DNA from 2 places in the Allobosea sp. AK1 genome. Region 2 is predicted to be linked to the other one. Evidence: predicted binding sites of a transcription regulator. Region 2 holds the regulator's gene; the other holds the start of a gene.
What was found. The regulator PhoB, encoded in region 2, activates phosphate uptake and scavenging genes when phosphate is short. The targets are predictions, from matches to a motif close to TGTCATNNANCTGTCAT.
Positions count from the first base shown of each region.

Region 1: the regulator PhoB is predicted to act here: its motif matches at 2,731-2,747, upstream of FHT98_RS22170 (RNA degradosome polyphosphate kinase).

Region 1 covers NZ_VFMG01000001.1:4,617,309-4,633,273, forward strand. The annotation lists gene purM (phosphoribosylformylglycinamidine cyclo-ligase) at 1-71, opposite strand, end outside; gene FHT98_RS22155 (CDP-alcohol phosphatidyltransferase family protein) at 247-777, shown strand; gene FHT98_RS22160 (AI-2E family transporter) at 871-1,980, shown strand; gene FHT98_RS22165 (P-loop NTPase family protein) at 1,987-2,685, shown strand; gene FHT98_RS22170 (RNA degradosome polyphosphate kinase) at 2,807-5,002, shown strand; gene ppx (exopolyphosphatase) at 4,938-6,512, shown strand; gene metC (cystathionine beta-lyase) at 6,697-7,887, opposite strand; gene FHT98_RS22185 (amino acid ABC transporter substrate-binding protein) at 8,152-9,174, shown strand; gene FHT98_RS22190 (amino acid ABC transporter substrate-binding protein) at 9,343-10,359, shown strand; gene FHT98_RS22195 (amino acid ABC transporter permease) at 10,732-11,928, shown strand; gene FHT98_RS22200 (amino acid ABC transporter permease) at 11,939-13,318, shown strand; gene FHT98_RS22205 (amino acid ABC transporter ATP-binding protein) at 13,339-14,133, shown strand; gene FHT98_RS22210 (hypothetical protein) at 14,255-14,536, shown strand; gene FHT98_RS22215 (glycerophosphodiester phosphodiesterase) at 14,621-15,781, opposite strand; gene FHT98_RS26760 (DUF6719 family protein) at 15,929-15,965, opposite strand, start outside.
Region 2 covers NZ_VFMG01000001.1:1,274,336-1,290,300, forward strand. The annotation lists gene sucC (ADP-forming succinate--CoA ligase subunit beta) at 1-20, opposite strand, end outside; gene mdh (malate dehydrogenase) at 99-1,061, opposite strand; gene FHT98_RS06505 (TetR/AcrR family transcriptional regulator) at 1,383-1,982, opposite strand; gene zapE (cell division protein ZapE) at 1,986-3,164, opposite strand; gene FHT98_RS06515 (ABC transporter substrate-binding protein) at 3,382-4,212, opposite strand; gene FHT98_RS06520 (amino acid ABC transporter ATP-binding protein) at 4,249-5,043, opposite strand; gene FHT98_RS06525 (amino acid ABC transporter permease) at 5,040-5,933, opposite strand; gene argH (argininosuccinate lyase) at 5,930-7,345, opposite strand; gene FHT98_RS06535 (LysR family transcriptional regulator) at 7,441-8,367, shown strand; gene FHT98_RS06540 (SpoIIAA family protein) at 8,425-8,811, shown strand; gene phoB (phosphate regulon transcriptional regulator PhoB) at 8,815-9,522, opposite strand; gene phoU (phosphate signaling complex protein PhoU) at 9,536-10,255, opposite strand; gene pstB (phosphate ABC transporter ATP-binding protein PstB) at 10,333-11,139, opposite strand; gene pstA (phosphate ABC transporter permease PstA) at 11,181-12,065, opposite strand; gene pstC (phosphate ABC transporter permease subunit PstC) at 12,074-13,048, opposite strand; gene pstS (phosphate ABC transporter substrate-binding protein PstS) at 13,205-14,230, opposite strand; gene FHT98_RS06575 (ATP-binding protein) at 14,345-15,403, opposite strand; gene ppk2 (polyphosphate kinase 2) at 15,525-15,965, shown strand, end outside.

The DNA.
Region 1 (15,965 bases), 3.3 Mb from region 2:
ATGGCGTTGCCGGCGTCGATATCGACGCCTGCCTGCGCATAGGTCAGTCCGTTTGCGCCGGGCTTGCTCATTGCGTTTCGCCTTCCTTCTGCTCGCGCGAGCGATAGGCAAGCGCGCCCGCGCTGGCAAGGCATCTGCGCCGGCTTTGTCGATTTCTCACAGGCGAGGCGACGTCATTCCGACTGGACGCAGGATCTCTGTCCGGAGAGCATTGGTCTTTTCCGCGGTTCGCGCGAAACTGCCGCCATGACGATCCCCAACCTGATCACCATCGGTCGCCTGTTCCTGGTGCCGCTGGTCATCGTCATGATCGTCGGTGCGAACTGGCAGGCAGCTTTCATCCTCTTCGTCGTCGCCGGCATCTCGGATGCGGTCGACGGCTTCCTCGCCAAGCGCTGCGGCATGGCGAGCGAGCTGGGAGCGTGGCTCGACCCCGTCGCCGACAAGGCGCTGATCGTCTCGATCTACATCACTCTGGCGATCGTCGGCGCGATCCCGGTCTGGCTCGTCGTCCTCGTGGTCGCGCGCGACCTGATGATCGTGTCGGCGGTGATCCTGTCCTGGCTGCTCGACAAGCCGTTGACGATCGCGCCGATCGTCGTCAGCAAGCTCAACACTGCCGCGCAGATCGGCTTCGCCGCGCTGGCGCTCGGTTCGCGCGCCTTCGGGATCGAGCTCGGCGCTGCCGCTCTGGTCTGTGAACTCCTCGTCGCTCTGTTGACGGTCGCCTCGATGACGGCCTATCTCGCCTTCTGGCTGCGCCACATGGCAGGTTGACGGGGCTTTATCCGCCATTGCGGCTTGGAACCCCGGGCCTCGATGCACATTTGTCTTGTCCCGCCGGCCGTGAAACGCGAGAGAGGCTGATCGATGACGTTGCAGCGCCAGATCGGCTTCTGGGTCGGCTCCCTTCTCGTATTCGTCCTGGTTCTGGTGATGCTGCGGGACGTGATGCTGCCCTTCATCGCGGCGCTGGCGCTGGCCTATCTGCTCGACCCGCTCGCCGACAGGCTGGAGCGCATGGGCATGAACCGGTTGGCGGCGACGATCGTCATCCTCGTCGTCTTCCTGCTCATCTTCGTGCTGGGGCTGGTGCTGCTGGCGCCGCTGCTCGGCCAGCAGCTTGCCGGGCTCGTCGCCCGCCTGCCGGGCGACGCCGCCAAGCTGCAGGCGCTGGTGCTGGAGAAGGGGGCGCCCTGGCTGGAGCGCTTCGGCGGCGCCGACCTGACCAAGGAAGCGCAGAATTCGCTCGGCAATCTCGTCGGCGACGGCATGAAATGGGTCGGCGGCCTGCTGCAATCGCTCTGGAGCGGCGGCACCGCCATCGTCGGGGTGTTCTCGCTCCTGGTGCTGACGCCGGTCATCGCCTTCTACCTGCTGGTCGACTGGGACCGCATGGTCGCGACCGTCGATAGCTGGCTGCCGCTCGACCATCGCGACACCATCCGTAGCCTGCTGCACGAGATGGACATGGCGATCGCCGGCTTCCTGCGCGGGCAGGCACTGGTCTGCGTTCTGCTTGGTGGCTTCTATGCGATCGGCCTCAGTGTCATCGGCGTGAATTTCGGCGCGCTGATCGGCATCATTTCGGGTTTCCTCTCCTTCATTCCCTATGTCGGCTCGCTGACGGGGCTCGTGCTCTCGGTCGGCGTCGCGACGGTGCAGTTCTGGCCGGACTGGACCTGGCCGCTGGCGACGCTTGGCGTCTTCCTGGCCGGGCAATTCCTCGAGGGAAATATCTTCCAGCCGAAATTCGTCGGTGATTCCATCGGCGTGCATCCGGTCTGGCTAATGTTCGCGCTGCTTGCTTTCGGCTCGCTGTTCGGCTTCGTGGGCTTGCTGCTTGCCGTGCCGCTCGCGGCTGTCATCGGCGTGCTCTGCCGCTTTGCCCTGAGGCAATATCTCGCCAGCAACCTCTATCACGGCGGCGATGCCACCCGCGCTGCGGCGGCAAAGGCGCGCGTCGACGCCGACGCCTGAGCCGCCATGTCCGACATTCCGCCACGCCCGCGCCAGCTCGCCTTCGACCTGCCGGTCGACAGCCGCCATGGCGTCGAGGATTTTCTCGTCGGCTCTTCCAACGAGGCGGCTTACAGCCTGATCGAGAGCTGGCCCGCCTGGCCGGAGGCTTGGCTGCGCCTGACCGGGCCGGAAGGGGCCGGCAAGACCCATCTTGCCGCGATCTGGGCCCGCGCCGCCCATGCCTGGACGATTTCGGCAGCGGAGCTGAACGAGGCGGAGGTGCCCCACCTCGTGTCCGGCGGGGCGCTGGTGATCGAGGATTGCGATGCCGGCCGCCTCGACGAGCCCGCCCTGTTCCATCTGATGAACGCGATCAAGGCGCGTGGCGGCTCGCTGTTGCTGACGGCCAGGCGCTCGCCCGATCTCTGGGGCGTTAGCGTGCCGGATCTGCTGTCGCGACTCCGGCTGGCGCCGGCCGCGACGATCGAACCGCCGGATGACGGGCTGCTGCGGGCACTGCTGGTCAAGCTCTTCATCGACCGCCAGCTCGTGGTCGATATCGCCGTGATCGACGCTCTCGCCATGCGGATGGAACGTTCCTTCGCCGCCGCGCGGCAGGTGGTCGATCGGCTTGACCGGCTCGCACTCGAACGCGGACGCCGGGTGACGCGCCCGCTGGTGCAGGAGGCGCTGGCGGAACTGTTCCCGGAGGAGCCGGGTTGAACCCGGCCATCTCTGCGCAGGCCGCATGCTTCAAATCATGTCGCTTGTCATCGAACCGTCGCACTAGAATGGCTTCAACGGCGGCATGAGCGGCAAGACGACCAGGACGCGAGTGAAGCGCATGACCCTCGACACGGTGATCGACGAGTCGGAGAAGCTCTCCAGCGAAGCTGATGCGGCGCCCCTGCGCCAGCAGCCGGAGCGTTTCATGAACCGCGAGCTCTCCTGGCTCCAGTTCAACCGCCGCGTCATGGAGGAAGCCTCGAACCGCAGCCACCCGCTGCTGGAGCAGCTGCGCTTCCTCTCGATCTCCGCGAACAATCTCGACGAATTCTTCATGGTCCGCGTCTCCGGCCTGCGCGAGCAGCTCAAGGCCGGCGTGACCACGCGCAGCCAGGACGGCCTGACGCCGGCCGGCCAGCTCGTCGCCATCGGCGAGGCCGTCGCGGCACTGACCGCCGACCAGCAGGCGCGCTGGGCCGAATTGCGTCATGAGCTGCACGAGAACCGCATCCACCTGCTGCAGCCCGGCGATATCGGCGCGCAGGACCGAATCTGGCTGGAGGACTACTTCCTCAATTACATCTTCCCGGTGCTGACGCCGCTGGCGATCGACCCGGCGCATCCCTTCCCCTTCATTCCCAATCTGGGCTTCACCATCGCGCTGGCGCTGGAGCGCAAGAATGATGGCCGTCAGCTCGACGCGTTGATCCGCGTGCCGACCAAGATCGACCGCTTCATCGAATTGCCGGATCTGGCGCGCGAGGGTTTGCACCGCTTCATCGCGCTCGACGACGCGGTCTCGCTGTTCATCAGCAAGCTCTTCCCCGGCTACGAGGTGAAGGGCGCCGGCTCCTTCCGCATCATCCGCGACTCCGATCTCGACATCGAGGAGGAGGCAGAGGACCTCGTCCGCGTCTTCGAAACGATGCTGAAGCAGCGCCGCCTCGGCGTGGTGATCCGGCTCGAGCTCTCGACCGGCATGCCGGACCATCTGCGCCGTTTGATCGTGCGCGAGCTCAAGGTCGACAGCGACGAGGTCGTCGAGGTCAACGGCCTGATCGGCCTGACCGAGCTCTCGCAGCTCGTCGGCGTCGACCGGCCGGACCTGAAGTTCAAACCGTACAATGCCCGTTTCCCTGAGCGTATCCGCGAGCATGGCGGCGATTGCTTCGCTGCGATCCGCCAGAAGGACCTGCTCGTCCACCATCCCTATGAGAGCTTCGATGTCGTCGTGCAGTTCCTGCAGCAGGCGGCGCGCGATCCCAATGTCGTCGCGATCAAGCAGACGCTCTACCGCACCTCATCGAACTCGCCGATCGTCAAGGCGCTGACGGAAGCGGCCGAGGCCGGCAAGTCGGTGACGGCACTGGTCGAGCTTAAGGCCCGCTTCGACGAGGAAGCCAATATCCGCTGGGCCAAGGAGATGGAGCGGGCCGGCGTCCAGGTCGTCTATGGCTTCATCGAGCTCAAGACCCACGCCAAGCTCTCGCTGGTGGTGCGCCGCGAGGCCGGTCAGCTCGTCAGCTACTGCCATATCGCGACCGGCAACTACCACCCGATCACGGCGCGCATCTATACCGACGTCTCCTTCTTCACCGCCGATCCGGTGATCGCGCAGGACGTCGCCCGCGTCTTCAACTTCATCACCGGCTATGCCGAGCCGGCCGGGCTGGAGCGCATGGCCGTCTCGCCGACTGGTCTGAAGCAGCGTCTGCTCGCCGACATCGCCGAGGAGGTCGCGCATGTGAAGGCCGGCCGCAAGGGCGCGATCTGGGGCAAGTGCAATTCGCTGGTCGATCCGGAGATCATCGACGCGCTCTATGACGCGAGCCAGGCCGGCGTCGAGATCGACTTCGTCGTGCGCGGCATCTGCTGCCTGCGGCCGGGCGTGCCCGGCTTGTCCGAGAATATCCGCGTCAAGTCGATCATCGGCCGCTTCCTCGAGCATACGCGCATCTACGCTTTCGGTGCCGGCCACGGCATGCCCGGACCCAAGGCCAAGATCTACATCTCCTCGGCCGATCTGATGCCGCGCAATCTCGATCGCCGTGTCGAGGCGCTGACGCCGATCCTGAATCCGACGGTGCATCAGCAGTTGCTGGATCAGATCATGTTGGCCAACCTGCTCGACAACGAGCAGAGCTGGACGATATTGCCCGATGGCGGCTCGCGCCGCATTGTCCCCGCGCCGAACGAAGAGCCGTTCAATGCGCATAAGTACTTCATGACGAACCCGAGTCTGTCCGGACGTGGAAAATCGCTCTCCAATTCAAGTCCCCGCTCCCTCGCACGCCGAGGGGGACGCAAGGCCTGAGCCCAGGCACGCGCCGGGGCGGCTCGCGCTCTCCCATACCATTGCCATCGTCGATATCGGCTCGAACTCGGTCCGTCTTGTCGTCTACGAGATGCTGGCGCGCGCGCCCGCCCAGGTCTTCAACGAGAAGGAGATGGCGGGTCTCGGTCGCCAGGTCGCCACGACCGGACGCCTCGCCGACGATGCCATCGCCAAGGCGATCAACGCGCTGGTCCGCTTCCGCATCCTCTGCGAAGCCATGCATGTCGGGGAACTCCGCGTCATCGCGACGGCGGCGGCGCGCTATGCCAGCAACGGGCCCGAGTTCATCGCGCGTGCCGAGGAGGCGATCGGCCAGCCGATCGAACTGATCTCGGGCGGGCGCGAAGCCGTGCTCTCCGGCCTCGGCGTGATCTCGGGCTTCGATGTGCCGGACGGTGTCGTCGGCGACCTCGGCGGCGGCAGCCTGGAGCTGATCTCGGTCAAAGGCGGTTCGGTGGGGCAGGGCGCCAGCGTGCCGCTCGGCGGCCTTGCCTTGCTCGACCGCTCGAAGGGCTCGCTGAGGGTTGCCGAGAAAATCGTCAAGGACGAACTCGACAAGCTGCCGCAGCTCGCTGCGATGAAGGGGCGGGACTTCTATGCCGTCGGTGGGACCTGGCGCGCGCTTGCCACCCTTCATCAGCACCGCATGGCCTATCCGCTCAACGTGATGCACGGCTATGCCGTGCCGACGCGCGACGTCGCCGATTTCGTCAAGCTGGTCGAGCGGGCCGATGCCTCGGTGCTCGATGCGATCGATTCAGTGTCGTCGGCCCGCCGTCCGCTGCTGGCCTATGGCGCGCTGGTGCTAGATGAGCTGATCAAGCGCGGCAAGCCGCGGGGCATCATCATCTCGGCGCAGGGCGTGCGCGAAGGCCTGCTGCACGAGCAGCTCTCGCCGGAGGAGCAGAATGCCGATCCGCTCTTGCAGGCGGCGCGTGACTACAACCTGCTGCGCGCACGCGATCCCCGCCACGCGGCCGAGCTGATCAATTGGACCCGCGGCATCCTCGAAACGGCCGGCCTGCCGCAGGACGAGCCATCCGGCCGGATGATCGAGACCGTCTGCCTGCTCTCCGATATCGGCTGGCGCGCCCATCCGGATTATCGCGGCGAGCAGAGCATGAACGTCATCGCCCATGCCTATTTCACCGGCATCGACCATGTCGGGCGGGCTTTCCTGGCGCTGGCGATCTTCCACCGCTATGCCGGGATGAAGGCGAGCTCGCCGGGGGCGGCGGGACTGAAGACGCTGTTGCCGCCGGCCATTCTCGCGCGAGCGCTGCTGATCGCGGCGATCTTCCGCGTCGCCTATCTGCTTTCGGCCGGCATGGCGGGCATCCTGCCGCGCATTCCGGCGGCTTGCGTCGACAATCGCCTGCTGTTGCGCTTTCCCGACGATCTGTCGGCGCTGGCGAGCGAGCGTGTCGAGGGGCGGCTCAAGCAGCTCGCGAAGCTGCTCGGCCGCGATTTCGAGATCGGCAGGCTCTGAGGCCTTCCCCTGCCGTCATTGCGAGGAGCGAAGCGGCGAAGCAATCCAGGGGTCGTAGAGCTCCGCCGCCCTGGATTGCTTCGCTGCGCTCGCAATGACGCCGGAGGTTCCGGCGCCTTTTCGTCCAGAGGTTCTCGGGTCGAAGCTGCGCTTCGCCCGGGAATGACGGCCGGGTGGCCCACGCTCAGCCGACCGCCCGCAACCGCGCGAAGCCGGCATCGAGATCGGCCTTGAGGTCCTCGATGTCCTCCAGCCCGATATGGATGCGGATCGTCGGCCCCTTGAAGCCGGGCTCGGTCGCAGTGCGATAGCTCTTGCAGTCGAAGGGCAGGACGAGGCTCTCATAGCCGCCCCAGGACGCGCCGATCCCGAACAGCGTCAGCCCGTCCAGCATCGCGCCGACGGCTTTCATCGAGACCGGTTTCAATTCGAAGGTGAAGAGCGAGGAGGCGCCGGTGAAATCGCGCTTCCAGATCTCGTGCCCGGGCGCGCCCGGCAGGGCAGGGTGCAGGACCTGAGCGACCTCGGGCCGCGCGCGCAGCCATTCCGCCATGGCGATGCCGGCCGGCATCTGCTCCTTCAGGCGGATGGCCATCGTGCGCATGCCACGCAGCGTCAGGAAGGCGTCTTCCGGGGCGATGATCAGGCCGAGCTGGCCCCAGGTTGCGCGCAACGCCTTGAACAGCTCCGGCGTGCGGGCCGAGACGGTGCCGATCAGCACGTCGGAATGGGCGGCGTAATATTTGGTACCAGCCTGCACGGAGAGGTCGACGCCGAAGCCATGGGCATCGAAGAACAGCGGCGTCGCCCAGGTGTTGTCCATCGCGACGAGAATGTCGCGCTCATGCGCAGCCGCCACGATGGCCGGGATATCCTGCATCTCGAAGGTCTGCGAGCCCGGAGCCTCGGTCCAGATCGCCCTGGTGTTCGGCTTGAACAGCTTGGCGATGTCGGCGCCGACCAGCGGGTCGTAATAGGTCGTCTCGACGCCCATCCGCTTCAGGAAGGTATCGCAGAAGATCCGCGTCGGCCGGTAGACGCTGTCCGTCACCAGAACGTGATCGCCGGCCGAGAGCATGGCGAGAAAGGCAAGTGTGCAGGCCATCAGGCCCGATGGCGTCACGACGACGCCCGCGCCGCCCTCGATCGTGTTGGCGGCGGCGATCAGCGCGTCGATCGTCGGGTTGCCGTCCGTGCCGTAGGTGTAGCGCGCCTTGCGCACCAGGAAGTCCTCGGTGTTCGGATAGACCACCGTCGAGCCTCGTACGATAGGCGGATTGACAAACCCGTAGCTGTCGGCGGGGTCGCGGCCTGCCAGGACGAGGCGCGTGCGCTCGCCGAGGCGCGCAAATTCAGGCGAAGTCAGCTTTTTCATGGAAAGGCACGGCCAAAAAACGGAAAAATTGTGGCCGGGCTTGACCACTCCCCACAAACTCGCATGTGATATATGCAGCGAACAAGGGGCGGCTCATGCGTATGGCGGTTGCTTGACGCTCATGAGTCGCTCTGGCAATCGACGCGATGATATGGGGACGCCGCGCGAAAGCGGGATGAACCGAGCGGCGAAAAAGCCGCCGGCGGCGGGACCAGACAAATCTTCCGGCATCAGCCGGACAGGGGTTCCAACGGGAGAGTACCGATGAAGAAGTTTGTAGCAGCCGCCCTTGCAGCAGGCATCGGCCTGGCGATGTCCGCGACGGGGGCTTCGGCCCAGGCCACGCTGGCGCAGGTCAAGCAGCGCGGCATTCTCAACTGCGGCTCGAACACCGGCCTCGCCGGCTTCGGCGTGCCGGATGCGCAGGGCAACTGGAAGGGGCTCGACGTCGATCTTTGCCGTGCCATCGCCGCGACGATCTTCAACGATCCCAGCAAGGTGAAGTTCATCCCGCTCTCGGCCAAGGATCGCTTCACCGCGCTCCAGTCGGGCGAAGTCGACGTGCTCGTCCGCAACTCGACCTGGACGATGACGCGCGACGCCTCGCTCGGCCTGCTCTTCACCGGCGTGAACTATTATGACGGCCAGGGCTTCCTGGTCCGCAAGAAGCTCGGCGTGAATTCGGCGCTGCAGCTTTCGGGCGCGTCGGTCTGCACCCAGCAGGGCACCACGACCGAGCTCAACCTCGCTGACTATTTCCGCGCCAACAACCTCAAGTACGAAGTCGTCGCCTTCGCGACCTCGGACGAGACGGTCAAGGCTTACGATGCCGGTCGCTGCGACGCCTTCACCACCGACGCCTCGGGCCTCTATGCCGAACGCCTGAAGCTGACGAACCCCGACGAGCATCTCGTTCTGCCGGAGATCATCTCGAAGGAGCCGCTCGGCCCCTCCGTCCGCAACAACGACCCGCAGTGGTTCAACCTGGTGAAGTGGACCCATTTTGCCATGCTGAACGCCGAGGAGCTCGGCGTCACCCAGGCGAATGTCGACCAGCAGCTGAAGTCCGAGAACCCCGAGATCAAGCGTCTGCTCGGCACCGAGGGCAAGTTCGGCGAGCAGATCGGCCTGACGCCGGACTGGGTCGTCCGCATCGTCAAGCATGTCGGCAACTACGGCGAATCCTTCGAGCGCAACGTGGGCCAGGGCTCGCTGCTCAAGATCGCCCGCGGCCAGAACGGTCTCTGGACCAAGGGCGGCCTGCAATACGCCCCGCCGGTTCGCTGAGAGGCATGCGGGGCGCCGGTTGTCTGACCGGCGCCCCGTTCTCGCATGCGCTCGCCGAAGCGGTCCTCGTTGATCGGCCGCGATCATCTGAACGTCGATTGCCGGGTGGTGTCGCCGCCGCTGTCACCCGGGTCTGACTCCGCCATGGGAAAGGCCGGGATGCCGACCATCCTTGCGCTGGTATTGGCCGCCATGGCCGCCCTCGCGCCCGACTGTGGACGAGCGGCGCCAGCCGGCGGCCTGCTGGAGCAGGTCAGGCATCGCGGCGCCGTCATCTGCGGCGTGGCTCCTTCGCTGGCGGGGTTTTCCATTCCCGACAGGCAGGGGCGCTGGACCGGTTTCGATGTCGATCTCTGCCGGGCCGTCGCGGCCGCGATCTTCGACGATCCCGAGAAGGTGAAATTCATTCCCCTCCTGTCGAAGGACCGCTTCACCGCGCTCCAGACGGGCGAGGTCGATCTCCTGTCACGCACCTCGACCTGGTCGATGGCGCGCGATACCGCACTCGGTCTCAACTTCACCGGCATCAATTTCTATGGCGGCGAAGGCTTCATGGTTCGTGCCAGGCTCGGCCTGACTTCTGCCTTGCAGCTTGCCGGCTCGTCCGTCTGCACCGAACAGGGCACCACGACCGAGCTCAATGTTGCCGACTTCTTTCGCAGCCACGGCCTGAAATATGAGATCGTCACCTTCAAGGGCAGCGAGGAGACCGTCGACGCCTATGCCAGCGGCCGCTGCGACGCCTATGCCTATGACCGGGCCGGGCTCGCGATCCAGCGGATGAAGCTGGCAGCGCCGCAGGAGCACGTCATCCTGCCCGAAACGATCTCGAAGGAGCCGCTCGGCCCCGCCGTCCGCCATGGCGACGACCAATGGTTCGACCTGGTGAAGTGGACGCTCTTCGCCATGGTCGATGCCGAAGAGTTGGGCGTGGGCCAGGGCAATGTCGATTCCATGCGGGCCTCGGAGCGGCCTGACGTCCGCCGGCTGCTCGGCCTGGAGGGTCATTTCGGCGAGGCACTCGGCCTGGATCGCGACTGGGCCTATCGCATCGTTCGCCATGTCGGCAATTATGGTGAATCTTTTGAGCGAAATCTCGGTCGGGACTCGCCTCTGAAGATCGAACGTGGCCAGAATGCGCTGTGGACCAAGGGGGGCCTGCAATACGCTCCGCCGATCCGCTGAAGACGACCGGCGGGCAGCCGGTTCGAAAGATGACGGCACAGGGCGAGGCAGCCCTGTGCGAGACGAAGGAATCGAGGCAGGGGTCGCGCCGGTTGGCGCGAAGCTTGCTGGCTGGCCGAGGGCGGGACGAACCCGCTCCGAACAGGGGAACCGCATGAGGAACATCATCGCGCCGGCGGCCGCCGGTGCCGGATACCTGTCGCAGAGCAACGCGCTGCGCCGGACCGGGACGTGAGGGAAGGGCGCGCGGCCTGCCGGCCGGGCGCCGTTCGCAAAACCAGAAGAGTGGCACGGACAACAAGACGACCGCAGCGCAACCGCACCGCTGCAGGATCGCCGGCCACGACAAGCGAAACAAAAAGGGCGTGACAGGTGTCGAGCATTCCGAGCGAACAGGTATCACCCGGCAAGGCGTCGTTATTCTACGACCCGAAGGTCCGGGGCTATGTCTATCAGGCCGCTCTGGTGGCGATCGTCGTCTTCCTGATCTGGTCGGCGGCTTCGAACGCGATCGAGAACCTGCGCGCGCAGAAGATCGCCTCCGGCTTCGGCTTCTGGCACAACGCCGCCGGCTTCGACATCAACCAGAAGCTGATCCCGTTCTCGGCCGCGGGCGGCTCGACCTATGGCGACGCATTCATCGTCGGCCTGTTGAACACGCTGCTGGTCGCCGGGCTCGGCATCATCTTTGCGACCTTCCTCGGCTTCTTCGTCGGTGTCGCCCGGCTGTCGAACAACTGGGTCATCTCCAAGCTGGCGATGATCTATGTCGAGGTCATCCGCAACATCCCGCTGCTGCTCCAGCTGTTCTTCTGGTACAACGCAGTGCTGAAGCCGCTGCCGAACCCGCGCCAGTCCATCGAGCTGCCGGCTGGAGCGCTGCTCAACAATCGCGGCCTCTACCTTCCCGATCCGCACCTGGGTCCCGGCGGCAGCCTGATCATATGGGCGTTCCTGATCGGTCTCGTCGCCACCTTCATCTTCCGCTCCTGGGCGCACAAGCAGCAGGCCGCGACCGGCAGGCAATATCCGATCGGCTGGGTCGCGCTCGCCCTGATCGTGGTCGTGCCGGCGCTGATCTATTTCGTCCTGGGCCGGCCGGTCACCTTCGTCTATCCCGAACTCGCCGGCTTCAATCTGCGCGGGGGTGTCCAGATCTTCCCGGAATTCGTCGCGCTGCTGATCGGCCTGACGACCTATACGGCCGGCTTCATCGCGGAGGTCGTGCGCGCCGGCATCCTCGCGGTGTCGAAAGGGCAGACCGAGGCCGCCCATGCGCTGGGCCTGCGCAACGGGCCGACGCTGAAGCTCGTCGTCATTCCGCAGGCGATGCGCGTCATCATCCCGCCGCTGACCTCCAACTACCTCAACCTGACCAAGAACTCGTCGCTGGCGGTCGCGATCGGCTATCCCGATCTCGTTCAGGTCTTCACCGGCACGGTGCTGAACCAGACCGGCCAGGCAGTCGAGGTCGTGGCGATCACGATGGCGGTCTATCTGACGATCTCGCTGGTGACATCGCTGTTCATGAACATCTACAACAAGCGCATGGCGCTGGTGGAACGGTGAGGGCCGCGCGATGACCGACGCAACAACCGAAAACGCGCCCTACGCCTTCGTCCGCAGGGAAACCCTCGAGCAGGAGCCGGCACCGCTCTCCGTCGCCGGCCCGCTGGCCTGGATCAGGACGAACCTGTTCTCGAGCCCGCTCAATATCATCCTGACGCTGCTCTGCGTCTGGCTGGTGATCGACACGGTTCCGGGGATGATCCGCTTCTACTTCCTCGATGCGGTCTGGACCGGCACGAACCGCGATGCCTGCCTCGCCGACAAGGTCGGCCGCCCGGTCGGCGCCTGCTGGGCCTATATCGCGGACCGCACCCAGTACTTCATCTACGGCTCCTATCCGGTGGCGGAGCGCTGGCGGGTCAACATCGTCTTCGCGATGTTCGCGCTCGGCGTGGTCTGGCTGCTCTGGAACAAGATGCCGCTGAAGAAGGTCGGCTTCTTCTTCTTCTTCGTCATCATGCCGGCGAGCGCCTTCATCCTGCTGCTTGGCGGCGAGCGCGCGGAGAGCTTCCTGCGCTTCCTGATCCTCGTCACCTTCGCGCTGGCGGTGCTCTATCTGGTGCTCTCCTTCGCACCGGGGCTGATGAAGTTCTGGATCGGCGAGGGCCAGCTCGCGGTCGAGGAGGCCATGCCGGCCTGGCAGCGCTTCTACCGGCCCAAGCGCCTGATCCTGATCTCGCTCGTCGTCTTCGGGCTCCTGGCGGTGCTCGCCGACAAGGTCGGGCTGCCGCGCGTCGATACCGGCCTCTGGGGCGGCATGACCGTCACCTTCCTGATCTCGGCGGTCGGCATCGTCTTCTCGCTGCCACTCGGCGTGCTGTTGGCGCTCGGCCGCCGCTCCAAGCTGCCGGCGATCCAGCTGCTCTCGGTGATCTTCATCGAGTTCGTGCGCGGCGTGCCGCTGATCACGGTGCTGTTCATGGCGAACACCATGCTGCCGCTCTTCGTGCCGCAGGAATATTCGCCGGACCGTTTGCTGCGGCCGCTGATCGGCGTCGCGCTCTTCGCCGCCGCCTATATGGCGGAGGTGGTGCGCGGCGGCCTGCAGGCGATGCCGAAGGGCCAGTACGAGGGCGCGATGTCGCTCGGCCTCGGCTACTGGCAGATGATGCGCCTGATCATCCTGCCGCAGGCGCTGCGGATCGTAATCCCCGGCATCGTCAACACCTTCATCGGGCTGTTCAAGGATACGACGCTGGTCACCATCGTCGGCATCTTCGACTTCCTGCGCACCATCGAGGCGACGCTGATCGATCCGACCTGGGCGACGCCGACGACACGGTCGACAGGTTACGCCTTCGCCGCCATCTTCTATTTCCTGTGCTGCTGGGGGATGTCGCGCTACTCGATCGCGGTCGAGAAGCGCCTCGCCGCCGGCCAAAAACGTTGAGAGGGACGACAACCATGGCAATGGCAGAAACCAAGACGACCGACTCCCGCCCCGCGGCCCTGAAGCAGACCTCGCTAAACACGGCGACGGCGGTCGAGATGATCGGCGTCAACAAGTGGTACGGCGAGTTCCATGTGCTGCGCGACATCAACCTGAAGGTCAGCCGCGGCGAGAAGCTGGTCATCTGCGGCCCGTCCGGCTCGGGCAAGTCGACGATGATCCGCTGCATCAACCGGCTGGAGGAGCATCAGAAGGGCCAGATCATCGTCGATGGCACGGAGCTCACCAACGATCTCAAGAAGATCGACGAGATCCGCCGCGACGTCGGCATGGTCTTCCAGCACTTCAACCTGTTCCCGCATCTGACGATCCTCGAGAACCTGACGCTGGCGCCGATCTGGGTGCGCAAGATGCCCAAGAAGGATGCCGAGGAGATCGGCATGCACTATCTCAAGCGCGTCAAAATCCCCGAGCAGGCCCATAAATATCCGGGCCAGCTCTCGGGCGGCCAGCAGCAGCGCGTCGCGATCGCCCGCTCTCTCTGCATGAGCCCGAAGATCATGCTGTTCGACGAGCCGACCTCGGCGCTCGATCCCGAGATGGTCAAGGAGGTGCTCGACACCATGGTCTCGCTGGCCGACGAGGGCATGACCATGCTCTGCGTCACCCACGAGATGGGCTTCGCCCGCCAGGTCGCCGACCGCGTCATCTTCATGGATGCCGGCCAGATCGTCGAGATGAACACCCCGAACGAGTTCTTCAAGAACCCGCAGCACGAGCGCACCAAGCTCTTCCTCTCGCAGATCCTGCACTGAGGGCAGGCGCTTCCGTCATCGATTGCCAACGCGTCGGCTCTCGCCGGCGCGTTTTGCGTTTCAGGGGATGTCGGAACGAATCCTTGCGTAACCGGTTGGTGACGGGAACGGAGGATACGTCATGAAACGTCTTGTTCCTGCCCTGCTCGTCGCGCTTCTGATGAGTGGCGGAGCCTATGCCCAGTCGATCAATGTCGGCCCCGGCGGCGTCAGCGTCGATACGCGCTCGCCGCGCGAGCGGGCCATCGATCGCGAAATCCGCGAGGAGCGGCGCGACCGGTACGATCGTCATCGCGAGCGTGAATGGCGCCGTGCGAATTCGCGCCGCGACTGCCGCACCGTGACGACCGAGCGCGAGACCCCGCGCGGGGTCGTGCGCCGGACGACCCGCGTCTGCGATTGAGTTCAGCCGTGCCGGAAGGCGCGACATCTGCCCATGAGAAGGCCCGCGACGCCGAGCGTCGCGGGCCTTCTGCCAAGATCGGGCTTACTTGCCGTCACGCGCCTTCACGGCCTGGTCGGGGAAGTCCGAGAACAGGCCGTCGAGGCCGAGCGCGAAGAAGGCCTTGTATTCGGCGCCAGCCTCTCCCTTGAAGTCGGAGGTCAGCCGCTTCGGCTCGCTGCGGAAGGTCCAGCTATGGACCAGCAGGCCGGCGGCATGGGCGTCCTTCACGACATTGGTCGGGGCGATCAGCGTGCGGTCGCGCTCGTCGATGGCGCCGTCGCCGTTGAGATCCTGTGGCTTGCCGTCGGCGCCGATCGTCTGCTTGGAGCCGATCAGATAGGGCTTCCAGGGGCCGACGCCGTCGGCATAGGTCGCGATCTCCTTCAGGCCCTCGGCCGAGAGCATGTCCTGGAAGGTCCGCTTGTCGCCGAGCACGGCGAAATCATAGGGGCGGTCGAAGGGAGCGGCGAGCGTGACCTTGCCGTCCTTGTCGACGCCGTCGCCGTCGACGAGCTGGACGAGGCGCAATTGCGTCTTCGGGCGCAGGTATTTGAGGTTCGCGGTCTCGAAGCTCTGGATGAAGACCGGCGCGGTCTTGTCGGTCCAGCCGGCCGCCTTGAGCATGTCGAGCAGTTTGTCCTCGAAGGCGAGGCCGAGCGCGGCGTGATAGGTCGGGTGCTTGGTCTCCGGATAGATCCCGATGGTGCGGCCGGTGCGGGTGCTTTCGGCCTTGGCGAGGTCGATCACCTCCTGGAAGGTCGGGATCTGGTATTGGCCGTTATGCGATTGGTCGCGATCGGCGAAGGCCTGCTTCGCCTTCAGCGTCTTGATCTCGGCGGCGGTGAAGTCATTGGCGAACCAGTCGGTGGTGTCGACGCCGTCGACCTTGCGCGTGGTCTTGCGATTGGCGAATTCCGGGCGATCCGCGACATCGGTCGTGCCTGATAGCATCGGCTCGTGGCGGACGACGAGCACGCCGTCCCTGGTCGAGACGAGGTCCGGCTCGATGAAGTCGGCGCCCTGCTCGATCGCGAGCTTGTAGCCCTCGATCGTATGCTCGGGCAGGTAGCCGCTGGCGCCGCGATGGGCGATGACGAGCGGCTTCTGGCCGGACAGCGTCGGAGCCGCCTGCGCAAGCGCGACCGGTGCCTGGAAGGACAGCGCGGCAAGGAGCGTGGTCGAGAGAAGGAAGTTCTTTGTCATGGCCTGACCCGGTCTTGCGGAAATGCCGGCGAACTTAGGTCGGCGGATATGACGCCGCCATGAAGGCTGGCGCTTAGTGAATCTGGGGCGGGTCTGGGGCGCCGCGCGGAAGCGTGTGGCGCGGCATCTGGTCGAAACTGTCGCCGCTCAACCGCGCGGAATGCAACGACGTTCACGCTCCGTC
Region 2 (15,965 bases):
TGGTATTCGTGGATGTTCATGTGCTCGGTTTCCCTGACAGCGACCGAAAATTGACGAGAGGGCGGCCGCGCGTTGTCGCGCCGCCGCCCTCGCTTAACTTACGCGAGTGACGGATCGACGGTCTTGCAGGCGTCGATCAGGTTCTGGACCGAAGCCACCGACTTCGCCAGCATCTCCTTCTCGGCGCCGTTGAGGCGGATCTTGACGACGCGCTCGACACCCTTGGCGCCGATCACGACGGGAACGCCGACGAACATGTCCTTGACGCCGTACTGGCCGCGCAGCGCAGCCGCCGCCGGCAGGACGCGCTTCTGGTCCTTGAGATAGCTCTCGGCCATCGCGATCGCCGAGGCCGCCGGGGCATAGAAGGCCGAGCCGGTCTTGAGCAGGTTGACGATCTCGCCGCCGCCCTTGCGGGTGCGCTCGACGATGGCGTCCAGCTTCTCCTGCGTGGTCCACTTCATCTTGACGAGGTCCGGCAGCGGGATGCCGGCGACGCCCGAGTAGCGGACCAGCGGCACCATGTCGTCGCCATGGCCGCCGAGAACGAAGGCCGAGACGTCCTTGACCGAAACCTGGAACTCCTCGGCGAGGAAGTGGCGGAAGCGGGCGCTATCGAGCACGCCGGCCATGCCGCAGATCATGTTGGGCTTGAGCCCCGAGAACTTCTGCAGCGCCCAGACCATCGCGTCGAGCGGGTTGGTGATGCAGATCACGAAGGCCTTCGGGGCGTACTGCTTGATGCCCTCGCCGACCGACTTCATCACCTTGAGGTTGATGCCGATCAGGTCGTCGCGGCTCATGCCGGGCTTGCGCGGCACGCCGGCGGTGACGATGATCACGTCGGCGCCCTTGATGTCCTCGTAGGAGTTCGTGCCCTTGTAGCCGGCGTCGAAGCCGTCGACCGGAGCGGACTCGGCGATGTCCAGGCCCTTGCCCTGCGGAATGCCCTCGGCGATGTCGAACAGGACGACGTCGCCCAGCTCCTTGAGGCCGGCGAGGTGAGCGAGCGTGCCACCGATCTGGCCGGAGCCGATGAGGGCGATCTTCTTACGGGCCATTGCCTAGTCCTTTTGTTTCTGGCGCGACCATCGATCCGGCTGCTGCCGGCTTCGACATTCAAAATGCCTTGGCGCTGCGACAGGTCAGCTCCCGGTGGGAGCCGGCCAAACCGTGCGTTCCTTTGGCCCAAACCGGGCTTTTGCCGCAACCCTCGCCGCAAAAGCGGCTTTTCTCGGGCATGACGCACCTCGCGCGAAGCCGCCCGAGGCCGCCCCCGATTTTTCAATGACTTAGCAGAGCCCTTCGCATTCACTCGGTTCCATCAGGAACGAAAATCGATAATTACAATTTACATATATTGTAATTGGTAACCAGATTATTTACACGATCCCGCTGCCGAGCACCCGCAGGATCACACGGATCAGGGTCGAGAGCCGGGTATCGACGGAAGCCTGCGGCACGTCCGCTTCCAGCGCCAGCGAGGCCGGATGGATGAAGCGGTTGGTGGCGTCGATGACGAAGGCGATCGCCCTGTCCCGATCGCGCGGCTCGAACACGCCGGTCGCCATGCCCTCGTCGACCACCCGCTCGAACAGAGCACGCACGCGAGTCCGGTTGCGCCGGCTGATCGCATGCCGTTTGGCGACCGCCAGCGACAGCGCCGCGAAGAGATGCGGCTCCTCGGTCAGGAGATCGCGATTGGCCTTGGCCAGCGCCAGGATCAGGCGTTCGAGCTTGTCGTCGGCCGGGTCGGGACCATCGGCGACATCGGCGAGCCGGCGCTCGGTCGCCTTCAGCCAGACATCGACGACGGCGTCGATCAGCGCGCCCTTGGAGGGGAAGTAGCGGTAGACATTGGCATGGGTCATGCCGGCCTCTTCCGCCACGGCGACGACCGTGAAGCGCTTCAGCCCGAACTTGCGCAGATGCTCGCCGGCGACCGTGAGGATGCGGGTCTCGCTCGGTTCGCGCTGCGGCATGGCTCAGGTCTCCACCAGCCCTGTCGTATCGCCGCTCGCGGCCGAATCCGGCCGGCCATGCGGCATCGCGAGATATTCCTCGGAGCGCATCTCGATCAGGCGGGAGACCGTGCGGTCGAACTCGAAGGCCTCGCGCCCCTTGCTTGCGCGATAAAGCTCGTGGGGCTCGGCCGCCGCCGAAGCGACAAGCTTCACATGATGCTCGTAGAGCGTGTCGATCAGGATGATGAAGCGCTTGGCCTCGTTGCGCCGGTCGAAATCGAGGACGGGCACGTCGTCGAGCACCAGCGTGTGGAAGCGCTGCGCCAGGGCGATGTAATCCGAGGCGCCGTAGGCCTGGGCGCAGAGATCGGCGAAGGCGGCCCGCGCCACGCTGGCGGCGGCCTGCGGCAGGACGAGGTCATGCCCCTGCACGTTCAAAACAGTGCGCTGCCCCTGCGCCGTACCGGACAAGGCCTTGAAGGCGGCATCGAGCGCAGCCTTCGCCTTCTCGTCGGCGGGCACATGATAGACCGGCGCCCCGCCGAGCTTCTCCAGCCGGAAATCGGTGCGCGCATCAAGCTTGAGCACCTCGACCCTGGTCTGCAGCAATTCGATGAAGGGCAGGAACAGCGCCCGGTTGAGCCCGCCCTCGTAAAGCCGCGACGGCTCGACATTGGAGGTCGCGACCACCACCACGCCAGCCGCGAACAGCGCGGTGAACAGCCGCCCGAGGATCATCGCATCGGCGATGTCGGTGACAGTGAACTCGTCGAAGCAGAGGAGATAGGCCTCGTCAGCGAGATCCGCCGCGACCGGCGCGATCGGATCGCCTTCCTTGACCTCGCCGCTCTTGATCTTCTGGCGATAGGCGTTGATGCGGCAGTGGACGTCGGCCAGGAACTCGTGGAAATGCACGCGGCGCTTGCGCTTCACCGGCGCGGCCTCGAAGAACATGTCCATCAGCATGGTCTTGCCGCGGCCGACCGAGCCCCAGACATAGAGCCCCTTCGGTGCGGACGCCGTGTCCGGCTTCTTGCCGAAGAGCCAGCCGAGCGCGCTGCCCTTGCGGGCAAGGCGGCGGGCGGCGAGCGTCGCGGACAAGGCCTCGAGCTTCTTGACCACCGCGACCTGCGCGGGATCGCGCTCGATGGCGCCCGCCTCGACCAGGGCGGCATAACGGTCGGTGATCGAGGCTGACATGACGGCGGGCGCTGGCGATCCGGAAAAGACCTGACCGGGTTACGGCAGCCCTGCCGTCATCGCAAGCCCACGGAGCGAACCTCGCGCGCCGGGAACACATCGTCATTGCGAGCGAAGCGAAGCAATCCAGGGGACCGGCTCGACCCGTTCAGGCCGGCGGCCCCTCGATTGCTTCGTCGCTACGCTCCTCGCAATGACGAGGAGCGGGAAGCAGGGCTTACTTGCCCTGGTTGATCGAGACCGGCTTCACCGCATTGTTGGCGAGACCGTATTTCTCGATCAGCTTGTCATAGGTGCCGTTCGCCTGCAGCCGGTCGAGGGCGCCCTTGACCGCGTCGCGCAGCTGCGTGCCTTCCGCCGTCTTGGCGAAGGGGATGCCGGCCAGCGAATGGGTGAAGGGCTTGCCGAGCGCGATATAGGTGTTCGGCTCGAGCTTCTGGAAATGGCTCATCGTCTCGCTGCCCTGGACGCCGCCCTGCAGGCGCTGCGTCTTGAGCTGGGTGCGCGCGTCGACCGAACCCTCGGTGCCGACGACGTTGATCGCCGGCTTGCCCTTGGCAACGCAGTTCGCCTCGCTCCACTCGCCGATCTGGCGCGGCCAGTTGGTCGCGCGGCTGGCGCCGACGCTCTTGCCGCACAGGTCCTCGGGGGTCTTGATCGTGTCCTTGAAGGCGGTGACCGTGTAGAACTGCGCGCCGGAATCCATGTAGTCGATGAAGTCGGCGGTCTCGCGCCGCGCCGGCAGGTCGCTCATCCCCGCCATGACGGCGTCGACGCGGCCGGTCTGCAGCGAAGGCAGCATCTGGGCGAAGGCGGTCTCCTGCCACTCGACCTTGACGCCGAGTTCCTTGGCGATGGCTTCGCCCAGCTCGATGTCGAAGCCCGAGAGCTGGTTGGTCGCGACATCCTTGAAGGCGATCGGCGGATAGTTCGGCTGGGTCGCGATCACGATTTTGCCGGCGGTCTTGATGCGGTCCGGCAGGGCCTGGGCCTGCGCGGCAAGCGCGGTGCCGGCGAGCAGCGCGGCAGCGATGGTCAAACGAAGCATGTGGTCTCTCCCTCTAGTGAACTGGTTCAGCCGCCGTCACTTCAGGACGGCGGCGATGAAGTCGCGCGTGCGCGCCTGGCTGGGCGCGACGAGCACGGTCTGCGGCGGCCCCTGCTCGACGATCTCGCCCTTGTCCATGAAGACGACGTCGCCAGCCACTTCGCGGGCGAAGCCGAGTTCATGCGTGACGACGATCATGGTCATGCCGGATGCCGCGAGATCGCGCATCACGTTCAGCACCTCGCCGACAAGCTCGGGATCGAGCGCCGAGGTCGGCTCGTCGAACAGCATCAGCTTCGGCTTCATCGCCAGCGCCCGGGCGATGGCGACGCGCTGCTGCTGCCCGCCCGAGAGCTCGCTCGGATAGGCGTCGCGCTTGTCGGCGAGGCCGACGCGCTCCAGCAGCGCCGTCGCCTCCGCGACGATCTGCTTGCGCGGCTGCTTCAGCACGGTGAGCGGCCCCTCGATGATGTTCTGCAGCGCCGTCATGTGGTTGAACAGGTTGAAGCGCTGGAACACCATGCCGGTGACGAGGCGCTGACGCGCGATCTCGACATCGGTCAGCTCGTGCAGTTCGTCGCCGACGCGGCGATAGCCGATCAGCTCGCCATCGACGCGGATGGCGCCCTTGTCGATCTTCTCGAGCTGGTTGATGCAGCGCAGCAGCGTCGACTTGCCCGAGCCGGACGGCCCGATGATGCATTGCACCGTGCCGGGCTCGATCGAGAGCGAGACGTTGTTCAGCGCCTTCAGCTCGCCGAAGATCTTGCTGACATTGGCGATCGTGACGATCGCGCTATCGGCCTTCGCCGGGTTCTCCGCCGTGCTCATGCCGTTTCCTCCTGCACCGCGGCGCGCTTGGTGCGCCGCCCTCCCCGCCCCTTCGAAAAGTGGCGTTCGAGGAAATACTGTCCGATCTGCAGGATCGTCACCACGAGCAGGTACCAGCCGGCCGCGACGATCAGCAACTCGATGACCCGCGCATTGGCGTAGTAGATCGTCTGCGCGTTGCGCAGGATCTCGGCATACTGGATCACGCTCGCGACCGAGGTCAGCTTGACCATGCTGATCACCTCGTTGCCGACCGGCGGGATGATGACGCGCATCGCCTGCGGCAGCACGATCCGGCGCAAGGTCGTCAGCCGGGTCATGCCGATCGCCTTGGCGGCCTCGGTCTGCCCGGTATCGACAGAGAGGATGCCGCCGCGCACGACTTCGGCGGTATAGGCGCCCTGGTTCATGCCAAGCCCGAGCAGCGTCGCCATGAATGGCCCGATGATGTCGATCGTGCGCCAGGAGAACAGGCCGGGGATGCCGATGGTCGGGAAGACCAGCGCCAGGTTGAACCAGATCAGGAGCTGCAGCAGCAGCGGCGTGCCGCGGAAGAACCAGATATAGAACAGCGCCGCGCTGCGCAGCACCGGATTCGGCGACATGTACATGATCGCGAAGATCACGCCGAGCACGATGCCCAGCGTCATCGCGCAGACGGTCATGATCAGCGTGTTGCCGAGACCGGCGATGATCGCCGGTGCGGTGAAGAACTGCCGCACCACAGGCCAGGCGATGTCGCCCTCGACGAAGGCCATCACCACCCAGGCGAGGATCGCGAGGATGATCACTGACGCGACCCAGCGGCCGTAGAAGCGCCGCGGCACGATCCTGAGACGGGCAATCGCAGCGAGGTCGCGGCTGCTGATCGGCGAGGTTGCGTCGCTCATCGCCTGCTCTCCCGGCTCCAGGCTTCCAGGCTGGCGAGCTTGCCACGGAAGCGCGCGATCTGCTCGCGCACCCGCTCGGGCGCCGTGCCGCCATGGCCGCTGCGCGCCGCGACCGCGGCGTCGAGCGTCAAATGGTCGAGAACGCCGGCATCGAGCCGCGGATCGACGGCGCGAAGATCGACGGCGTCGAGCGATTCAAGTTCGCGGCCCATCTCCTCGCAATAGCGCACCAGCGCGCCGGTGATCTCATGCGCCTCGGCGAAGGGCACGCCGTTGCGGGCGAGATGATCGGCCACTTCTGTCGCCAGCGCGAAGCCGGAGCCGGCCTGAGCCCGCATCGTCGCGACATCGGCGCTCATGCTGGCGATCAGCCCGGCGAAGGCCGGCAGAACCTCTTCAAGCACGTCGACGGCGTCGAAGCCCGTGCGCTTGTCCTCCGCGAGGTCGCGATTATAGGACAGCGGCAAACCCTTCAGCGCGCCGAGCATGGTGACGAGGTCGCCGGTCAGCCGTGACGCCCGACCGCGCGAGATCTCGGCGATATCCGGGTTCTTCTTCTGCGGCATGATCGACGAGCCGGTCGCGAAGGCATCGTCCAGCGTCACCCAGGCGAATTGCCGGGAGGTCCACAGCGTCACCTCTTCGGCGAGGCGCGACAGGTTCGTCGCCAGCATCGCCGCGACGAACAGGAACTCCGCGACATGGTCGCGCGCGCCGACCGCATCGACCGAATTCTCGAATGGCCCGTCATAGCCGAGTGCCTTGGCACTGAGCTCCGGATTGAGCGTAATCGCCGAACCGGCGAGCGCTGCCGCCCCAAGCGGGGACTGGCCGGAGCGCTTTTCCCAGTCGGTCAGGCGCGAGGCATCGCGCATCAGCACCTGGCCATGCGCCATCAGCCAATGGCCGAAGGTGACCGGCTGGGCGCTCTGGAGATGGGTGAAGCCGGGGCAGACCGACGCCGCATGCTCCTCCGCCTGATCGGCGATCGCAGCCAGCAACTCCGCCAGCATGCCGGCGAGCGAGCGTGACTTGCTCCGCAGGTAGAGCTTGAGGTTGTTCGCCGCCTGGTCGTTGCGCGAGCGTCCGGCGCGGAGCTTGGCGCCGGTCGAGCCGACGCGCTCGGTCAGGATACGTTCGATGAAGGTGTGGACGTCCTCGTCATCGGGACCGGGCGCGATCCGCCCCTCGACCGTGTCGCGGGCGATCCCGTCGAGCGCGGTCAGGATGGTCTCGAGCTCCTGCGCGCTCAGCAGGCCGGCGCGACCGAGTTCGGCCGCATGCGCCTTGCCGCCCGCGACATCCTGCGGCACCAGCCTTGCGTGCTCGCCGGCGGCGCTCGACAGCTTCATCAGCCGCGGGTCCGGCGGCTTGCGGAAGCGCCCGCCCCAGAGTCGGGTCGTCTGGTTCATGATCTCGTTCCTCCCGTCAGGGAAGAATGGCCTCTTGACCGAGAGGCCGGCAAACGAAACGATCTCCGCCGAGATAGTCCAAAAAGGAATACCCCATGGCGGCCAGCCGGCCACCCCCGTCAGCCGCGGCGCTGAGGGCGTTCGCGACCGTCGCAAGGCTGGGCTCGACGGCCCGCGCCGCTCTCGCGGTCAACCTGACCCAGAGCGCGGTGTCCAAGCAGATCCTCTCGCTGGAGCATCATCTCGGCACGGTGCTGTTCGACCGCAGCCCGCTCGGCCTCAAGCTCACCGAAGCCGGCGCGATCTACCTGCCCTATGCGGAAGCCGCGCTGGAGCAGATGGAGCGCGGCGCACGGCGTCTCGCCGAGCGCAACGCCATCGCCCGGCCGATCCGCCTGCACATGGTCGCGATCGCCGGCGAGCGCTGGCTGATGGCGCGCTTTCCGGCCTTCGCCGAGGCCCATCCCGGCGTCGACGTGCAGTTCACCAATTACGTCAGCGAGAGCGAGACGGAGGAACCGGATATCGAGATCGCCCATGGCGTCCCGCCCTGGCCCGGCAAGGAGGCGCATTTCCTCTTCGGCCGCGATGTCGCGCTCGTCGCGGCACCCAGCCTGATCGAGCGGATGGGCGGTTTCCGCCGCGCTGCCGATATCCAGAAGATGACCCTGCTGCAGCACTATCAGATGCCGACCTTCTGGGCCGAGTTCACCGAAGCGCATGACCTGCGCGGCGCAGTGCCGGAGCACACCGTGCGCTACGGCTATTATTCCGTGATCACCAGCGCCGCCGTCGCCGGTCTCGGCCTCGCGCTGGCGCCACGCTGCTACGTCGCCGACGAGCTTGCCTCCGGCGCGCTCGTCAATCCGCTGGGGCTCGGCTTCACCAGCGCCATCGGCTGCTGGCTGACGCGACCGCTCGACCAGCCGCCGCGGCCGGGGCTGGATGCCTTCATCGCCTGGCTGCGGGCCGAGGCCGAGAGCTTCGACGCAGCGACGCGCGCGCCGCCCCCTTACGTCTGACCGGCCCCGGCGAAACCTCCCCCTCGCCTGCGCGTTGTCCCCCGAGGAGGAGGAGCCATGCTCACCATTCTGCCCGCCCCGGACCATGTCGCAGCCTATCGGCTGTCGCAGACGCTCACGGCTGACGATCTCGACGCCATCATGGCCGATATCGACGCCCGGCTCGAACGTCACGAGAAGCTCGGCATCCTCGCCGACATGACCGATTTCACCGACATGACGCTGGCCGCGGCCTGGAAGGACGCGCGCTACAGCCTCGGCAAGCTCTGGGAGCTCAGGCGCTTCCCCAAGGAAGCCCTGATCACCGACAAGGGCTGGCTCGCCGGCTTCGTCGATCTGCTCGACCCGGCGATCCCCTTCGTCAAGGTCCGCGCCTTCAAGCCCGAGGACTATGACAAGGCCCTGACCTGGGCCGGCGATATCGAGGGCGGCCCGAACGCCTGAGGCTTACGCGGCTCCGCTGCGCGCGAAGGTCTCGTCGAAGGCGTAGCCGGCTCCGCGCACGGTGCGCAGCGGGTCCTTGGCGTCGCCCGGCGTGATCGCCTTGCGCAGCCGCCCAACATGGACGTCGACCGTGCGCTCGTCGATATAGACGTCGCGGCCCCAGACGGCGTCGAGGAGCTGGGCGCGTGAATAGACCCGGCCCGGCGCCTGCATCAGGAACTCGAGCAGGCGGAACTCGGTCGGGCCGAGATGCAGTTCGCTCCCGGCGCGCCGGACGCGGCGCGTCGTGCGGTCGAGTTCGAGATCGCCGGCCGCGAGCAACCCTGCGACATGGCCAGGCTTCGCTCTGCGAAGAAGCGCCTGGATGCGGGCGATCAGCTCCGGCAGCGAGAACGGCTTCACGACATAGTCGTCGGCGCCGGTCGCAAGCCCGCGCACGCGCTCGGTCTCCTCGCCGCGCGCCGTCAGCATGATGATCGGCACGCGCTCGGTGTCGCGGCGCGAGCGCAGGCGCCGGCAGAGCTCGATGCCGGAGAGGCCCGGCAGCATCCAGTCGAGCAGGACCAGATCGGGCGTGGAATCGCGCAGATGCAGCTCGGCGTCATCCCCGCGCGCGACGCTGTCGACCTCGAAGCCCTCGGCTTCGAGGTTGTAGCGCAGCAGCAGGGTGAGCGGCTCCTCGTCCTCGACGATCAGGATACGTGCGGCCATGATGGCTTTGACCTCAGCTTCCCGTCACCGCTTCGACCTCGATATTGGTCGTGTCGAGCTTCGGCCGGTTCACGTCGAGGGAATCGCCAGTGACGAGGTAATGGATCGTCTCGGCGATATTGGTGGTGTGGTCGCCGATGCGCTCGATATTCTTGGCGCAGAACAGCAGATGCGTGCAGAAGGTGATGTTGCGCGGATCCTCCATCATATAGGTCAGGAGTTCGCGGAACAGCGAGGTGTAAAGCGCGTCGATCTCGTCGTCACGCTTCCAGACCTCGAGCGCCTTCTGCTCGTTGGTCGCGGCATAGGCGTCGAGCACGTCCTTGAGCTGGGCCTGCACGAGGCGGCTGATATGCTCGAGGCCGACGACCGCGCGATGCGGCGGCTGGAACTGGCCGGCAATGGCGACGGCGCGCTTGGCGATGTTCTTGGCGAGGTCGCCGACGCGCTCGATGTCGGAGGCAAGGCGGATCGCCGAGATCAGCTCGCGCAGGTCCTGCGCCAGGGGCTGGCGCCGGGCGATGGTGAGCACGGCCTTTTCCTCGACCTCGCGCTGGAGATTGTCGAGGCGCTGGTCGGCCGAGATGATCTTCTGGGCGAGCGCGGTGTCGCGGCGAACGAGCGCGACGGTCGAGTCGCCCAGCATGCGCTCGGCCATGCCGCCCATTTCGGCGAGGCTGCGGCGGATGCCTTCGAGATCGGTGTCGTAGGAGCGGACGATGTGGTCGGTCATTGCGTGTTCCTCAGGCGCATCGGCCCGAAAAGTGGAAACCGGTTTTCGGGCAAGCCGATGCGAAACAAAAATGCCGCTTAGCCGAAACGGCCGGTGACGTAGTCCTGGGTCTGCTTCTTGGCCGGGTTCATGAAGATCGTGTTGGTCGGCGCGAACTCGATGACCTCGCCGAGATACATGAACGCCGTGTACTGCGAGATGCGCGCCGCCTGCTGCATGTTGTGCGTGACGATGGCGATGGTGAAATCGCTCTTGAGCTGCTCCAGCAGGTCCTCGATCTTGCCGGTCGAGATCGGGTCGAGCGCCGAGGTCGGCTCGTCGAACAGGATCACTTCCGGCTTCTGCGCGATGGTGCGCGCGATGCAGAGGCGCTGCTGCTGGCCGCCGGAGAGGCCCATGCCGGAGCTCTTCAGCTTGTCCTTGACCTCGTCCCAAAGCGCGGCGCGGCGCAGCGCGCCCTCGACACGGTCGTCGAGCTCGGATTTCGGCGGCTTCTCGTAGAGGCGGATGCCGAAGGCGACGTTGTCGTAGATCGACATCGGGAACGGCGTCGGCTTCTGGAAGACCATGCCGACGCGCGAGCGCAATTCGTTCACATCGACGTCGTTCGAGATGATGTTGCGGCCGTCGAGCATGATCTGCCCTTCCGCGCGCTGCTCCGGATAGAGCGAGTAGATCCGGTTGAAGATGCGCAGCAGGGTCGACTTGCCGCAGCCGGACGGGCCGATCAGCGCCGTGACGTGACGATCACGGAAGTCGAGATTGATGTTCTTCAGCGCCTTGTGCTCGCCGTAGTAGAAATCGAGGTTCTTCACCGCGATCCGGACGGGCGCCTCGGCATCGAGCGACTGGGGGGAGAGTTCAAGGGTCGAAAGCATCGACATTAAGTCCTCAAGGTCGGTCGCGATCGGGTTGGTTTCAAGCTCTACTTGCTGCTGGCGACGATGCGCCGGGCAACGAGCGAGAGCACGAGGATCGAGACGGTGATGATGAGCGAACCGGCCCAGGCGAGCTGCTGCCAGTTCTCGTAAGGGGCGGAGGCGAACTGGTAGATCGTCACAGGCAGGTTGGAGACGCCGCCCACGAGCGAGGGCGAGAACCAGAAATTGTTGTTGAGCGCGGTGAAGAGCAGCGGCGCCGTCTCGCCGGCGATGCGGGCGAGCGCCAGCAGGATGCCGGTGACCATGCCGGCCTTGGCCGCGCGCCAGGTCACCGAGGTGATCACGACGGAAGGCGGCGCGCCGAGCGCGGCGCCAGCCTCGCGCAAGGGGCCGGGCACGAGGTTCAGCATGTCCTCGGTGGTGCGCACGATCACTGGGATCGCGATGATGCCGAGCGCGACGCCGCCGGCCCAGCCGGAATAGCCGCGGAACGGCTCGACCAGGATGACGTAGACGAACAGGCCGATCAGGATCGACGGCGCCGAGAGCAGGATGTCATTGATGAAGCGGATCAGGTTGGCGAGCTGCGAGCCGCGGCCGTATTCCGCGAGCCAGGTCCCGGCGAGCACGCCGATCGGCGTGGCGATGGCGATGCCGAGGAAGGTCAGCACGAAGGAGCCGACGATGGCATTGGCGAGGCCGCCGCCTTCCGTGCCGGGGCCGGGCGTGACCGCGGTGAACGTGGCGAGCGAAAGCCCGCCGATGCCCTTCACCACGAGCATGCCGAGGATCCAGAACAGCACGAAGATGGCGATGAAGGTGAAGCCGGTGGCGATGATCTTCATCAGCCGGTCGGCGGTGCGACGGGACTGGCGCACGCGGCCCCAGGGCTGATGCGGCAGTTCGCGAGGCGTGGTCGTCATGGTCATGGGGGGCCTCAGTAGCGCTTGACGCGGGCGACCAGCAGCCGCGCGATGACGAGGACGACGAAGGTGACGAAGAACAGGATGCAGCCCAGCGCGATCAGCGCGTTGAGCTGCAGCCCCAGCGCCTCGTTGAACTCGTTGGCGATGCGCGAGGCGATGGTGGAACCCGGGTCGAACATCGAGGCCGAAAGCCGGTTGGCGTTACCGACGACGAAGGTCACCGCCATGGTCTCGCCGAGCGCGCGGCCGAGGCCGAGCATGACCGCGCCGATGATCGAGACGCCGGCCTGCGGCACCAGCACATGGCGCACGACCTCCCAGGTGGTCGCCCCGATGCCATAGGCGCTCTCGCGCAGCACAGAGGGGATCTGCTCCAGCATGTCGCGGGTGATCGAGGCGATGAAGGGGATGATCATGAAGGCGAGGATGATGCCCGCCGTGAAGATGCCCAGTCCCGAAGGCGAGCGCGAGTAGAGCACGGTGCCGACGATCGGAAGGCCCTCGACGATGTTCGAGAGCGGGATCTGCACATAAGCCGCGAAGAGCGGCACGAAGACGAACAGGCCCCACATGCCGTAGATGATCGAGGGCACGGCCGCGAGCAGCTCGATCGCGGTCGCGACCGGCTTCTTGAACCAGGCCGGGGCGAGCTGGGTCAGGTAGACCGCGATGCCCAGCGAGAGCGGCACGCCGATCACCAGCGCGATCAGCGCCGTCGAGAGCGTGCCGACGATCGCCGGCCAGGCGCCGTATTGTTCGTTCTGGGTATCCCAGACGCTGGAGGTGATGAAACCGAGACCGAATTCGCGGAAGGCCGGCCAACCGCCGATGACCATCGAGACCATGATGCCGGCGAGCAGCACCAGCACCAGCAGCGCCGCACCGAAGCTGGCATTGCGGAAGATGGCATCGAAGGTCGCCTTCGGCGTCTTCCGCACGATCGGCGTCGCGCCGGGAATGCTCGTCATGTCGGTTGCTGCGGTCATCCGCGAAGGCTCCGGTGGCATGGCCGGGATCGTCGGAGGGTCCGCCCGATCCCAGCCCTCATCCTGAGGAGCGCCCGAACAGGGCTCCTCAGGATGAGGGCTTGAAGAGTGCGGCGAGGCGGGTCGAACCCCGCCTCGCCTTGTCGATGGCAGCGATCAGAAGATCGGCTTGCCGGCCGTGTCGGTCACGCCCTTCCAAGCGCTGCGGACCTGGTCCTTCACGTTCGTCGGCAGGGCGACGTAGTCGAGCTCGCTCGCGAGCTTGTCGCCGTTCTTGTAGACCCAGTCGAAGAATTTCAGAGCGGCCTGCGTCTCTTCCGGCTTCTCCGGCTTGGCATAGACCAGGATGAAGGTCGCCGAGGTGATCGGCCAGGCATCCGCGCCCTTCTGGTTGTTGAGCGAGATGCCGAAGCCCGGCTGCTCGTTCCAGTTGGCATTGGCGGCGGCGGCCTGGAAGGCCTTCTCTTCCGGCGCCGGGAAGTTGCCGTCGGCATTCTTCACCAGGGCATGGGAGAGCTTGTTCTGCTTGGCATAGGCATACTCGACATAGCCGATCGAGTTGGCGACCTGCTTGACCGAGGCCGAGACGCCCTCGTTGCCCTTGCCGCCGATGCCGACCGGCCACTGGACCGACTGGTTGGCGCCGATCTTCGACTTCCACTCGGCCGAGGCCTTGGAGAGGTAGTCGGTGAACACGAAGGTCGTGCCCGAGCCGTCCGAGCGGTAGACCGGGTTGATGTTCGCGTCCGGCAGGGTGACGCCGGCATTGAGCGCGACGATCTTCGGGTCGTTCCACTTCTTGATGTCGCCCAGATAGATCTGCGCGATGATCTCGCCCGAGAGCTTGAGCTTGCCGGGCTCGACGCCGGCGATGTTCACGGCCGGCACGACGCCGCCCATCACGGTCGGGAACTGGATCAGGCCGTCCTTGGTCAGGTCTGCGCCCTTCAGCGGGGCGTCGGTGGCGCCGAAGGCGACGGTCTTGGCCTTGATCTGGCGGATACCGCCACCCGAGCCGATCGACTGGTAGTTCAGGCCGATACCCGTCTCTTTCTTGTAGGCCTCGGCCCACTTCGCATAGATCGGGAAGGGGAAGGTCGCGCCGGCACCGGTGATGTCGGCGGCCTGGGCGGAACCGGCGATCCCGACGGCAACGGCCGCGAGAACAAGAATCTTGCGCATGTGAGAAGTCCTCATCTGATCGCTGTTTGCAGCGACCCTGTCAGAACACCCTCTGTATGACAGCCAAATGACAGTTCGTCATGAAAGCTGTCATGAATGGCTGTCATGCACGGATCAGCCGTTGGTGCGCCCCGCCTCGAAGCGCGGCAGGATCGCCCGGAAAGTCGCCCCCTCACCCGACTTGCTCTCGATCGTCAGCCGGCCGCGATGGCGCAGCACGATGTGCTTGACGATCGCAAGCCCCAGCCCGGTGCCGCCCGCTTCGCGGCTGGCCGCGGTGTCGACCCGATAGAAGCGCTCGGTCAGGCGCGGCAGGTGCTCCGGCGCGATACCCGGCCCGTCGTCGCGCACGCTGAAGCTCGCCTCGCTCTCGCCGGCGTCGACGGTGACCGCGACCTCCCCGCCCGGCTTGCCGTATTTGATGGCGTTCTCGACGAGGTTTTCCATCAGGCGCAGCAATTCGTCGCGATCGCCCGGCACCTGCAACGCCTCGCGCGGCGTCTTCAGCACCAATGCGACCTGTCGCTCGCGGGCCATCAGCGTCAGCGAATCCACGATCTCGCGGGCGATACCCGCCAGATCGACCGGGGTATCCGGCGCGACATGGGCGCGCTGCTCGATCCGCGATAGCGAGAGCAGGTCGTCGACCAGCCTGGCCATGCGCAGACCCTGCTCGCGCATGATCCCGAGAAAGCGCTCGCGCGCCCGCTCATCGTTGCGCGCCGGGCCTTGCAAGGTCTCGACGAAGCCGAGCAGCGAAGCCAGCGGTGTGCGCAGTTCATGGCTGGCATTGGCGACGAAATCGACGCGCATGCGCTCGATCACGCGCTGTTCGCTCAGGTCCTGGAAGGTGAGCAGCGTCGCATGGCGCAGACCGCTGTCGCGCAGCGCGGCGATATGGATGCGGAAGGTCCGCTCCACCGGCACGCGCTCGATGAGCTCGATGGTCTTGGCGCCACCCTCGATCGCGACCTGCTCGATCGCGTCGTTGAGGTCGGGATCGCGCAGCACCAGCGCCAGGAGCTTGCCGGCCGCCAACCCCGGGATCAGCGCCTGCATGGCCGGGCTCAGCGCCTGCGCCACACCCTGCCCGTCGAGCAGCACGGCCGGCGCGCCGAGCGCCTCGACCACGTCCCGCACCAGCGCGGCATTGGAAGCGGAAAGATTGACCATGCAAAGCCCGGAGACAGACGGCGGATGCCGACCGGGCCTCTTCCTGAGCGGAACAGCGGCGGGCGTCAATTCCCTTCCGCGAGCTAGCCGGCTAGGCTGATCCAAAGCGGAGAACAGGACGATGGCCAAGAAATTCTCGGATCCGGGCGCGAAGGAATCTGTCGTCGCTCCGTCGGAGGAGCACGGCAAGCCAGCCAAAACCCGCACCAGATCCAAAAAGCCGAAGGGCTTCGACATCGAGGCCGACAGCCTGCCGGAAGCCATCATCGACGCCGCCTATCACAGCGGCAATTACCCCTATGGCAAGCGGATGAAGCGCAAGCGCTACAACCGCGAGATGGAGCCGCTGCAGATCGAATTGCAGAAGCTGACGCGCTGGGCGAGCAAGCATGGCGAGCGCATCGTCATCGTCTTCGAGGGCCGCGACGGCGCCGGCAAGGGTGGCACCATCGCCCGCTTCACCCAGCATCTCAATCCGCGCCAGGCCCGCATCGTCGCCCTGTCCAAGCCCTCCGATACGGAGAAGGGCCAGTGGTATTTCCAGCGCTATGCCGCGCAGATG